Regions from separate parts of the Klebsiella sp. NPDC088457 genome, predicted to be linked through region 2. Evidence: predicted binding sites of a transcription regulator. Region 2 holds the regulator's gene; each other region holds the start of a gene.

Region 1 (3,130 bases), on a different contig from region 2:
TAGATGGGCACCAGCGCACCGAAGATTTCGTTGGGCGCATCCCACTCTTTAGTCCACAAAAAGGAAAAACCAAACTTCTGAATGCTTGGCCATGAAGAGATGATGAGGGAAACGATGATGCCGCCCAGCATCAATAGCACAATCAGCGCCGCCAGCTTAACCAGCACGCCGAAAATGATGTCACCCTTTTTCCCCGGAGGGTTAAATGCCGGCTTGGTTGCAGCCATAGGTTACTCTTTAAGTTCGGGCCCGAAAGACCGGTATTTTACCGTTCTTTCGGGCAAAGGTAATGCTATACACATCCTCCTGTAAGCTGCCTGCTTGCGGGCGGCTCAAGGTATGACGGTATTTAGTACAGCGCTTTACCGCTGCTGTCTTTCACGTTGGTTTTCCATGCAGCGCGTACCTGCTCAACCACGCTGTCCGGCAGCGTTGCGTAATCCAGAGCGTTAGCTTCTTTACCGCCGTTTTTGTACGCCCAGTCAAAGAATTTCAGCACTTCGGCCGTCTGTTCTGGTTTAGTCGTCGCTTTGTGTACCAGGATGAAGGTGGTTGAGGTGATCGGCCATGCGTTCTCACCGTTCTGGTTGGTCAGATCCTGGGCGAAGGATTTGCTCCAGTCGATACCTTTTGCCGCATTGGCAAAGTTATCTTCGTTCGGGCTAACCGGCTTACCATCTGCGGAGAGCAGTTTGGTGTAGGCCAGGTTGTTCTGCTTAGCATAAGCGTATTCAACGTAGCCAATGGAGCCCGGCAGACGCTGAACGAAAGCGGCGATACCGTCGTTGCCTTTGCCGCCCAGGCCGGTCGGCCAGTTAACGGTAGAGCCGGCGCCGATTTTAGATTTCCACTCTTCGTTCACTTTCGCCAGATAGCTGGTGAAAACGAAGGAGGTACCGGAACCGTCAGCGCGACGAACCACGGCAATATTCTGTGCCGGCAGTTTCATACCCGGGTTGAGTTTAGCGATCGCTTCGTCATCCCACTTCTTAATTTTGCCGAGGTAGATATCCCCCAGGGTTTTGCCGTCCAGCACCAGCTCGCCGGATTTGACGCCCGGCAGATTGATAGCCAGAACCACGCCGCCGATAACGGTCGGGAACTGGAACAGGCCTTCCTGAGCCAGTTTGTCATCTTCCAGAGGTGCATCAGAAGCACCGAAATCAACGGTGTTGGCAATAATCTGTTTTACACCACCGGAGGAGCCGATGCCCTGGTAGTTCACTTTATTGCCGGTTTCTTTCTGATAGGTATCAGCCCATTTGGCATACACCGGCGCAGGGAAAGTTGCGCCCGCGCCAGTCAGGCTTGCCGCTGCAAATGCAGAAAAAGCGCTCATCGATAAGGTCGCGGCGACAACTGTTGCGACGGTGGTACGCATAACGTTCATAATGTCTCCTGCTGGATTCGTAAATCGTTGTTTCGAGGCTATGGTGAGCAAAATAGGACAAAGAGGTGACAGTAAAATGTACGAATTATTACAGTTTTATGACACCCAAAAAGATGCGCGATTGGCGAAAATAAAAACAATATAAATCATATTGTTATATATTTAAGTGACGTTAAGTTTGCAGAGAAATTTTCTTTTTATGACACCCGAAATCGTAGCCGAAGATGACAGTTTGTCATAAAACAGCGCCGCAGAATTTTTCACCGTGCAATGAAAAAAGGATCGAGCGGTAAGAAAAAGGGCCACCGGATGGCAGCCCTTTGCATAATGCATGGCATTTTATTCGACGGTAACCGATTTCGCCAGGTTACGCGGCTGGTCAACGTCCGTACCTTTAATCAGCGCGACGTGGTACGCCAGCAGCTGCAACGGTACGGTGTAGAAGATTGGCGCAATCACCTCTTCAACATGCGGCATCTCAATGATGTGCATGTTGTCGCTGCTGTTGAAACCGGCATCGCCATCGGCAAAGACGTACAGCTCTCCGCCACGGGCGCGCACTTCTTCGATGTTCGATTTCAGTTTTTCCAGCAGTTCGTTGTTTGGCGCCACGACAATCACCGGCATTTCCGCGTCAATCAGCGCCAGAGGGCCATGTTTCAGCTCGCCGGCAGCATAGGCTTCCGCATGGATATAAGAGATCTCTTTGAGCTTCAGCGCCCCTTCCAGAGCGATCGGATACTGATCGCCGCGGCCAAGGAACAGCGCATGATGCTTATCGGAGAAGTGCTCGGCCAGCGCTTCAATCCGCTTATCCTGAGACAACATCTGTTCAATACGGCTCGGCAGCGCCTGCAGCCCCTGCACGATATCATGCTCAATCGCCGCATCCTGGCCTTTAAGACGCGCCAGTTTCGCCACCAGCAGCAGCAATACGGTCAGCTGGGTGGTGAAAGCCTTGGTCGACGCCACGCCAATCTCGGTGCCGGCGTTGGTCATTAATGCCAAATCGGATTCACGTACCAGGGAGGAACCGGCAACGTTACAGATAGCCAGTGAACCGAGATAGCCCAGCTCTTTTGACAGACGCAGCGCGGCCAGCGTATCCGCGGTCTCACCGGACTGGGAGAGCGTGATCATCAGGCTGTTGCGGCGTACCGCCGATTTGCGATAGCGGAACTCAGAGGCGATTTCGACATCGCACGGCACGCCCGCCAGCGCTTCAAACCAGTAGCGCGAAACCATACCGGAGTTATACGAGGTGCCGCAGGCCACAATCTGGATATGCTCAACCTGGGACAGCATCTCGTTGGCATGCGCCCCCAGCTCGCTCAGATCCACTTCGCCATGGCTGATACGCCCGGCGAGGGTGTTTTTGATCGCATTCGGCTGTTCGTAGATCTCTTTCTGCATGTAGTGGCGGTAAATACCTTTATCACCGGCATCATATTGCAGGTTGGATTCGATATCCGCACGCTTAACTTCAGCGCCGGATTTATCGAAGATCGCCACGGAACGACGGGTCACTTCGGCAATATCGCCCTCTTCGAGGAAGATAAAACGACGGGTCACCGGCAGCAGCGCCAGCTGATCGGAGGCAATGAAGTTTTCCCCCATCCCCAGACCGATGACCAGCGGGCTACCCGAACGGGCCGCCAGCAGGGTACCGGGATCGCGGGTATCCATAATGACGGTGCCATAAGCGCCGCGCAGCTGGGGGATGGCGCGCAGAACGGCTTC
Region 2 (3,130 bases):
TTCGCGCTGGGCCCGGCTGCGGCGCACCAGCAGCACTTCGACCGGCAGATCGTCGGCCTGGGCCTGGATTTTGCGCTGAATATCATGCAGGTATTCGTCGCTGGTGATTTCGATATCCAGCCAGACGACCGGCTGTTGCGGGGCGTCACGCCACTGAGCGAGCTGTTCGCTGATGCTGGCGAAATCGCCTTTCAGCACCGCCAGAGGTTGGGTGACCGGGACCGGCAGCGGACGCACCTCGCTCAGATGTCCTGCGCTAAAGGTCACCAGGTTGACGCTTTTAGGTTTACCGGTTTCATCAAAACTGAGGGCGATCGGCGAACCGCAGTAGCGAATGTGCTCGCTGCCGCCGACCACCTGCGCCCGGTGGATATGGCCGAGCGCGATATAGTCCGCAGGCGGAAAATGGCTGGCGGGAAAGGCATCGAGGGTACCGATATAGATGTCGCGCACCGCATCGCTTTTGCTGGCGCCGACGGTGGTCAGGTGGCCGCTGGCGATAATCGGCAGCGGACGATCGCCGCGCAGGGCGCAGGCTTCCTGATACTGCTGTTGATAGTAGTCGCTGATGGCGCTTAGCAACTGCTGCTGCTTTTCACCGCTGGAGTGTCCAGCCTGGCTGGTGACCAGCTCGCGCGGACGCAGGAAAGGCACCGGGCAGAATATGGCCCCGGGGGTACCGTCGCGCAGCGGCAGAATAAAGGGCGAATGGCCGGCGTTCGCTACCACCGTGGTTTTCAGAAAAGCCAGAATATCGCGCGACTCATTTAAGGTGGCGACCGAATCATGATTGCCCGCCAGCACCACCAGCTGACAGCCGGTTTGCTGCAGCTGGACCACAAAGCGGTTATACAGTTCGCGGGCGTAGCTCGGCGGCGAACCGGTATCAAAGATATCGCCAGCGACAATAATGGCATCGACCTCGTGTTCCTGCGCGCTGGTCAGCAGCCAGTCGAGAAAGGCCGAATGTTCGGCGGCACGGCTTTTGCTGTAAAAATTCTGGCCAAGGTGCCAGTCGGAGGTGTGGATGATGCGCATAATTCTTCCCTAACGAAAAAGCATGGGCGCATTATATACGCGTCATCCCCCGGTTGCCCCCTTAACACCACGAGGATCGGTTGTTAGTCCTTGTCATGATTCAAAATCCGCTATCATCAAACGGTCATTTTCTTCATAAATCTGTCACAAAACTGACGCATAATGACGCCGCACTCTATACTGATGGCTAAAAAATACAGGGTAAATAATGGCGAGAAGAATTCTGGTCGTTGAAGATGAAGCTCCAATCCGCGAAATGGTCTGCTTTGTTCTGGAGCAAAACGGCTTTCAGCCCGTCGAGGCGGAAGATTATGACAGCGCGGTGAATCAACTCAATGAACCCTGGCCTGATTTGATTCTCCTCGACTGGATGCTGCCGGGAGGATCGGGCCTGCAGTTTATTAAGCTGCTCAAGCGTGAAGCGATGACCCGTGATATTCCGGTGGTGATGCTGACCGCCCGCGGTGAAGAAGAAGATCGCGTACGCGGTCTCGAAACCGGCGCCGATGATTACATTACCAAGCCTTTCTCACCAAAAGAGCTGGTGGCGCGGATCAAAGCCGTCATGCGGCGAATTTCGCCGATGGCGGTGGAAGAAGTGATTGAAATGCAGGGGCTGAGCCTCGATCCTTCATCGCATCGCGTGATGACCAGCGAAAGTCCGCTGGACATGGGGCCGACGGAGTTTAAATTATTACACTTCTTTATGACCCACCCGGAACGCGTCTACAGCCGCGAACAGCTGCTGAATCACGTCTGGGGAACCAACGTGTATGTAGAAGACAGAACGGTGGATGTGCATATTCGCCGTCTGCGCAAAGCGCTGGAACATAGCGGCCACGACCGGATGGTACAAACGGTCCGCGGTACGGGATATCGTTTCTCCGCCCGTTTCTGAATCTCGACAGGAGTGTGAACCGTGCTGGAACGGCTGTCATGGAAAAGGCTGGCGCTTGAGCTTTTCTTATGTTGTATCCCGGCCCTGATTCTCGGGGCATTATTGGGTTATCTGCCGTGGTTTTTACTGGCGGCAGTGACCGGGCTTCTTATCTGGCATTTCTGGAATCTGCTGCGTCTTTCATGGTGGCTATGGGTCGATCGGAGTATGACCCCGCCGCCGGGAAGAGGCAGCTGGGAACCGTTGCTCTACGGCCTCCACCAGATGCAGATGCGCAATAAAAAGCGCCGACGCGAGCTGGGAAGTCTGATCAAACGCTTTCGCAGCGGCGCCGAGTCGCTGCCCGATGCGGTGGTGCTGACGACGGAGGAGGGGGCCATCTTCTGGTGTAATGGTCTGGCGCAGCAGATCCTCAATCTGCGCTGGCCGGACGATAGCGGACAAAATATTCTCAATCTCCTGCGCTACCCTGAATTCGCCAACTACCTCAAAAACAGGGATTTCTCAAAACCCCTCAATCTGGTGCTGAATACGGCTCGCCATCTCGAGATCCGCGTGATGCCTTACAGCGACAAGCAGTGGCTGATGGTGGCGCGCGACGTTACGCAGATGCATCAGCTCGAAGGCGCGCGGCGGAACTTTTTCGCCAACGTCAGCCACGAGCTGCGCACGCCGCTGACGGTGCTGCAGGGATATCTGGAGATGATGCAGGAGCAGGTGCTGGAAGGGGGAACGCGCGAAAAAGCGCTGCATACCATGCGTGAACAAACCCAGCGCATGGAGGGGTTAGTCAAGCAGCTGCTGACGCTGTCGCGCATTGAAGCGGCGCCGGTGCTGGCGATGAATGACAGAATCGACGTGCCGATGATGCTGCGGGTGGTGGAGCGCGAAGCGCAGACGCTCAGCCAGCAGAAGCAGACGCTGCGTTTCCTGGTTGATGAATCCTTGCAGGTGTTGGGCAACGAAGAGCAGCTGCGTAGCGCGATTTCCAACCTGGTGTATAACGCGGTTAACCATACCCCCGCAGGAACGGAGATTACCGTTAGCTGGCAGCGGGCGCCGCATGGCGCGCTGTTTAGCGTTGAAGATAACGGGCCGGGCATTGCGCCCGAGCATATTCCGCGGCTGACCGAACGTTTTTATCGCGTGGATAAAGCCCGGTCACGACAAACCGGCGGCAGCGGTCTGGGGCTG
Region 3 (3,130 bases), on a different contig from region 2:
GCCGGTTTTCTTGGCGGTAACCGGGATGACAGCGAAAGCAGTAACGGTAACCCGCTGATTTATTTTGCCGTTGCCACCGTTCTGGAGCTGGTGTTTGGTATTCTGGCCAGCATCATCACCATGTGGTTCTCGCGCTACCGTGAGTTCCATGCGGACGCCGGATCTGCCAGACTGGTTGGCCGGGAGAAAATGATTGCCGCTCTGCAGCGTCTGAAAACCAGCTACGAACCGCAGGAGGCCAGCAGCATGATGGCGTTTTGTATTAACGGTAAAGCGAAGTCGATGAGCGAACTGTTCATGACTCACCCGCCGCTGGATAAGCGTATTGAAGCGCTGCGTAGCGGGGAATACCTGAAGTAATTCAGCACGTTCAGAAATAAAAACAAAAATCCGCGGCTTCAGGGCCGCGGATTTTTTTTACCTGAAACCTGAGGGCGACTATCTGCCCGGACGGGGCTGGGTCACGCGAAGCCCGCTGACGGTCGCGGCAATGACGGCTAGCCCGCCGGCCAGCAGCAGCGCGCTGTGGGTGCCGCTGTTGCCCTCTAAATTAAGCAAAAGCGCGACCAGCGCCGCGCCGATGCTTTGTCCGAGCAGGCGCGCGGTTCCCAGCATTCCGCTGGCGCCGCCGCTGCGATGGCTCGGTGCGGAAGAGACTATCGTATGGTTATTCGGCGACTGGAACAGACCAAAACCGGCGCCGCAAAGCGCCATCCGCCAGATGATATCCAGGTCGGAAGGTGATGCGGGCAGCAGCGCCAGACCGAACAGGCCGCAGGCCATCACCAGCAGACCGAGTGCGCCCAGCAGTCCCGCGTGGACTTTCTCAATCAGATACCCTGCCAGCGGCGCCATCACCATCGTCGCTAACGGCCATGGCGTCAGCAGAAGTCCGGTTTCCACTTCGCTGCGCCCCATCATCGACTGCAGGAAGAAGGGCAGGGAAACGAGGGCCAGCATCTGCGCGCAGAATGAACAAATCGAGGTGCAAATGGAGAGTGAAAAAAGCGGGATCCGCAGCAGGTCGATGGGGAGCAGAGGAACCGTCATCTGCAGCTGGCGGCGGACGAAGAAGAAGCCGATGATCAGCATCGCAACCACTTCCGCGAGCACCAGCTGGCCGGACTGGCCCTGAGCAAATCCGCCGAGCGCGGTGATCAGTAAGCCAAAGGTCAGGGCGTTCATGATCGCGCTGGGGAGATCGAAGCGGGTAATTTTACTCCGTCCGGTATTTGCTGGCAGGTAGCGCATCGCGAGGATCAGCGAAACGATTCCCAGCGGGATATTGATTAAAAAGAGCCACTGCCATGAGGCGACGGAGAGGATCGCCGCGGCAATGGTGGGGCCGGCTGCGGATGAAACGGCAACCACAAAGGAGTTAATCCCCATCCCGCGGCCGAGAAAACGCTGCGGGAAGATCAGGCGAATCAGCGCCGTATTGACGCTCATCAGAGCCGCTCCGCCCAGACCCTGCGCCACGCGCGCGAGGGTCAGCATCTCGAGGCTATAGGAGAGGGCGCAGGCCAGGGAGGTGAAGGTAAAGAGCGCCAGGCCGATTTTATAGATCCGTCGATAGCCGACCATGTCGCCTAAAAATGAGAGCGGCAGCAGCGCGATAACGATAGCGATTTGGTAGGCGTTGACGATCCAGATTGAGGCGGCCGGGGAGGCATTTAAATCGCTGGCGATGGTGGGCAGCGCCACGTTGGCGATTGCCCCGTCGAGTACCGCCATTGCCAGGCCTAAAACGATGGTCAGGATGGCGCCGTAGCGCTGCGGCAAAGGCAGGCCATCGGGAATGTTTTTATCCATGTTAAATGTGCGTCTTAGTGGTGACTATTCTCTGGATAATGATTTTAGCATTGATTATTCGGCTGTATGTCGCAGATTTGTAACGAATGAGCAGAAGAACGATTGCGGCTACCGTAATGCGAATTTATAATAAAAACCGGTTCTAAATTTTATAAAACAGTTACGATGAGGTGATAAATGGCAGTTGCAGATTTGGATAAGCAGCCAGATTCTGTCTCTTCGGTATTGAAGGTTTTTGGCATTCTGCAGGCGCTTGGTGAAGAGCGTGAAATTGGCATAACCGAACTATCCCAGCGCGTCATGATGTCAAAAAGCACCGTTTATCGCTTTTTGCAGACCATGAAATCGTTGGGCTATGTGGCTCAGGAAGGCGAGTCAGAGAAATACTCGCTGACGCTGAAGCTGTTCGAACTCGGCGCTCGCGCGTTACAGAATGTCGATCTGGTACGCAGTGCCGACATCCAGATGCGTGAACTTTCACGCCTGACGAAAGAGACTATTCACCTGGGGGCGCTGGATGAAGACAGCATTGTCTATATCCACAAAATAGACTCGATGTACAACCTGCGCATGTATTCGCGTATTGGTCGTCGCAACCCGCTGTATAGCACCGCTATTGGTAAAGTGCTGCTGGCGTGGCGCGATCGTGGCGAAGTTGAGCAGATTCTGGAAGGCGTCGAGTACAAACGGAGCACCGACCGGACGATTACCAGTACCGAGGAGCTGCTGCGGGTGCTTGATCAGGTGCGTCAGCAGGGGTATGGCGAAGATAACGAAGAGCAGGAAGAGGGGCTGCGCTGCATCGGCGTGCCGGTATTCGACCGCTTTGGCGTGGTGATCGCCGGGCTGAGCATCTCGTTCCCGACCCTGCGTTTCTCGGAAGAACGTTTGCACGAATACGTGGCGATGTTACATACCGCGGCGCGTAAGATTTCTGAACAGATGGGGTACAACGACTATCCATTCTGATCGCAATGGCGTTCTGGTTCGTGGGCTACAGCGGCAACCCATGCTGTAGCCCAAAAACATTAGCCTTTGTCGTCGATAACGGTGGCGCTTTTACGCAACACGGGGCAGTCGGTGAGCCCGATGATGCCGCTATCCGAATGGACATATTGTGCGGTGCTGGTGCCGCGCGCAGTCAGATATTTGCACTGAAGACCCAGCCCCGCTGCGTTCTCGTTGCTGCCAATCAAGATGCCGTAACCGCTTAATAATATGCCAATCCAGACGATAGCCAGTACGACAATGGAACGAATGATTAATCGCATTGTTGCCTCATTATTTGTATTATCCCTGCGTTAATTTTGCCAGCTAC
Region 4 (3,130 bases), on a different contig from region 2:
TTAAATTCAATTTTCACTTCGCTGCCGAGCTGGGCATTGGACCAGCGACCCCAGGATTCCGGGCGCGAAATCCCGCTGAACTGCTTGACCTCTTCCGGCGCGCCGGCAACGTTAAAGATAAAGCTGTCGGCCTTGTAGCGAATATCGTTGTCGACAATCTTCAGGGTATCAACGTTGCCTTTGTAGCGTTCCATATCGATAACGGTATCTTTAAACGCCGTTTTTCCCTGCCACTGGGGCTTATCAACATGCTGTACCTTTTGCTCGCCGCCAAGCTGGCCTTGCGAGACGCACCAGTCGGTGGAGAGCGCCAGCTCAGGTGACCAGAGTTGACCCATCTTGTAGCAGCGGTCGATCCAGACGAAATTATCGCGCGGGGCAAAGTCGGCCAGCTGGAAGCGCAGCGGGGCGGAATATTCGCTCTCCGGCAGCGGCTCGACGCGTTTATCCGAGACGCGCAGCAGCAGCGGCAGACGGAAGTGGCTACCGGAGAAGGCGATCATGTTCTTCTGGGCGTCGATGGTGAAGTTTTTCATCTCTTTCGGGAAGTTCCACAGTCGGATGATATCCGGCTTCCACGCCAGCACTTTCTCTTTCATATTCATGAAAATGCCGGACAGCGATTGCCCGGAGAGGCTGCTGCGGCCAAGGCCGATAAAGTTATCGCCGCCGAGAATGTCCAGCACCGTGGCGCCGTTGTCCATGGTGTTACGCTTCACCGCCAGCGTATCCTGCTGCGGCTGGTCGCCACGCAGGACGAAGAACAGATCGCGGCGATCCTGCTTATTGAGATAATCCCAGGCGGTGTTTTTCATGGCCAGATGATCGGAGGAGACCACGATGACCGTATTTTTGAAATACGGCGAGGCTTTGATCTTCTCAATCAGCGCGGCGATATGTTCCTGGCTGCAGGTGACGGCGCTAAAAGAAAGATTCTTTTTACCGCCCATTTCGTAGCTTTTACGCTGGCAGGTCCGGGAGATGAACCCGTCCGGATGGTGGGTGTCGACGGTCAGCGCAAAGAGCGAGAAGCGTTTGCCAGATTGCGACAGCGCTTCGAATTTTTTCCAGGTCTCATCAAGCACGGTGTCATCGTAGAAGCCCCAGTCATTACGGTAAGCCGGGTCATCCACCGTGCTTTTCAGCTCCTCGGCGCCATACAGATGGTCAAAACCGTGCGATTTCAGGAACACATCTTTTCCGGCGAAGCGCAGATTGGCGCCCTGCACAAAATAGTTTTCGTAGCCGGAGTTTTTCAGAATATCGCCGAGGCAGATATTTTGCGGGAAGAAGCTGGAAACCGATGCCGAGGCGTTACCTTCAAACGGCGCGAACAGCGGGATCCCGCACTGTGAAGCGACCATGCCGGCGATGGTGTAATCGGTACCCGGCAGCTGCTCGGTGTTACTGAAATCGAGGCTTTCGTTTTTCAGCTTGCCGAGTTCAGGCGTCAGGTTGGGAAAGGCGTCGTTGTCGAAATAGGTGCGTTCGAGGCTTTCACCGTAGATATAGACCAGGTTCAGGCGGGGATTGGCGATGCTCTTTGCCGGCTCTTCGTAATAGGCGATAAAATCCGGATCGCCATCGCGAGATTGCGATTTAACCAGCTCGCTGATTTGGCGGAACGCCGGGCTGGCATCCACGGAGGCCAGCGCCAGGACCAGCGCCAGCAGGCTGTAGCCAAAGTGATGCGGATGATGGCGACGACGGCGCAGCACCCACCCCAGCGTGCCGAATACGGCCACCAGCGCCACCACCAGCCCGACGCCAGGAAGAATGTATTTACTGACGCCCGCGCCGGTCAGGCTGTTAGTCAGCGTGTAGAGAACCGCGTCATTAATCCCGTCGCCGGTGAAATAGTCACTGGCGTAGAGGGTAATATTGAGGACCACAAACAGCCCCAGCACCGTTAACGTGGCGGCAAACCACCAGGTGTTGCGACCGGCTTTTAAGGCATAAATCACCACCGAGGTGAGAAACAAGGCGATGGATAACAACTCTGACACAGTTCACCCTCATTAGCGCCAGTTGACCGCTGGCCGGATAGATCGCTTTCCACGCTACACTGTAATTGCAGTGCCATATTGCTGCAATTGTAGAGTCATGAAACTGTGCTGTGGTTCAGAATTGGTTTAGAAATCGCCGTTTTTGATCGGCGTCGCATCCGGTATGCAAGGGGGAATCGGGGCGTAAAAGGGGGAAAATAGTGATTGCGGCCGCGTTGACAACGCTAAGGCGTTAAACGCGGCCCCGGAGGGAACGATCAGGAGAGGAAGTTAACGCCCTGTTTTAATACCAGATCGCAGGCTTTGGTTTTTACTTTCTCCGCCAGCGGGCTGCTGCCGAGGGTGTTCAGGTTCAGCTGCTGGCCGTTGTTGCTGCTCAGCAGACCCTGTAAACCTTCAAGATAGCTGGTGTCCTCTTTCTGCTTTTCCGGGGTGCTGAGGCCGAGCTTATCCAGAACCTGGTTCTTGACGTTTTCCGTGCTGGTGACCGAGGCCAGCTTTTGTTGTGCGCAATAGGACATAATCCCGGCGGCGTTGTTCATGCTGCTGGAGGTCAGGGACTGATTGCCGCCGTTCAGCAGGCTGGTCAGGGAGGACATCGACAGACCGCCGCCCTGCTGGGATCCGCCCTGGCTGCTGAGCTGGTTAGCGGCACTGGAAAGGGAGTCCTGCCAGGAGGCGGCATGCGCGCCGGCGGCCATAAAGGCGCCGGCAATGATCAGGGTGCGGAACAAGGATTGTGCAGATTTCATAGATGTACTCATCGTGGTTACTTAAGCATGCTTGCAGTATAACCCCGGCTGGCTTCAGATATATCTCAATACTCTTTGCCGGTGACCCGATGACGGTAGCTGTCCCAGTTGAAAATCACCCACAGACTGTTGCCGAGGCGCATGCGATCCATCACCCGCTCGCCGAGCAGCTTGTTCATTTCGTCCATATTGCTGTTGGTGAGCATCCCGGTCGGGCGCTTTGAGGAGGAGCGGCGATCGACGATCTGGTTAATGATCACTTTCTCATAGCGCGACTCCGTCTGCATTCCGATCTCATCGATCACCAGCAGATCGACCCTGCTCAGGTCATTCAGCAGCTGTTCTTCGCTGGTTTCCCGGTTGCCGAAGGTA

Evidence for each region. The regulator PhoB, encoded in region 2, activates phosphate uptake and scavenging genes when phosphate is short. The targets are predictions, from matches to a motif close to CTGTCATAAAACTGNCNNAT.
Region 1: the regulator PhoB is predicted to act here: its motif matches at 1,476-1,495, upstream of pstS (phosphate ABC transporter substrate-binding protein PstS).
Region 3: the regulator PhoB is predicted to act here: its motif matches at 1,879-1,898, upstream of kdgR (DNA-binding transcriptional regulator KdgR).
Region 4: the regulator PhoB is predicted to act here: its motif matches at 2,099-2,118, upstream of opgB (phosphatidylglycerol--membrane-oligosaccharide glycerophosphotransferase).

What each region holds. Positions count from the first base shown of each region.
Region 1 covers NZ_JBJDNH010000042.1:15,606-18,735, forward strand. Annotated here, with positions in the region: gene pstC (phosphate ABC transporter permease PstC) at 1-227, opposite strand, end outside; gene pstS (phosphate ABC transporter substrate-binding protein PstS) at 350-1,390, opposite strand; gene glmS (glutamine--fructose-6-phosphate transaminase (isomerizing)) at 1,730-3,130, opposite strand, start outside.
Region 2 covers NZ_JBJDNH010000012.1:33,048-36,177, reverse strand. Annotated here, with positions in the region: gene sbcD (exonuclease subunit SbcD) at 1-1,038, opposite strand, end outside; gene phoB (phosphate response regulator transcription factor PhoB) at 1,247-1,936, shown strand; gene phoR (phosphate regulon sensor histidine kinase PhoR) at 1,958-3,130, shown strand, end outside.
Region 3 covers NZ_JBJDNH010000010.1:111,531-114,660, forward strand. Annotated here, with positions in the region: gene htpX (protease HtpX) at 1-360, shown strand, start outside; gene ACI2JR_RS08730 (MFS transporter) at 439-1,812, opposite strand; gene kdgR (DNA-binding transcriptional regulator KdgR) at 1,990-2,781, shown strand; gene ACI2JR_RS08740 (YobH family protein) at 2,841-3,083, opposite strand.
Region 4 covers NZ_JBJDNH010000013.1:51,003-54,132, forward strand. Annotated here, with positions in the region: gene opgB (phosphatidylglycerol--membrane-oligosaccharide glycerophosphotransferase) at 1-2,006, opposite strand, end outside; gene ACI2JR_RS10435 (DUF2501 domain-containing protein) at 2,264-2,758, opposite strand; gene dnaC (DNA replication protein DnaC) at 2,824-3,130, opposite strand, start outside.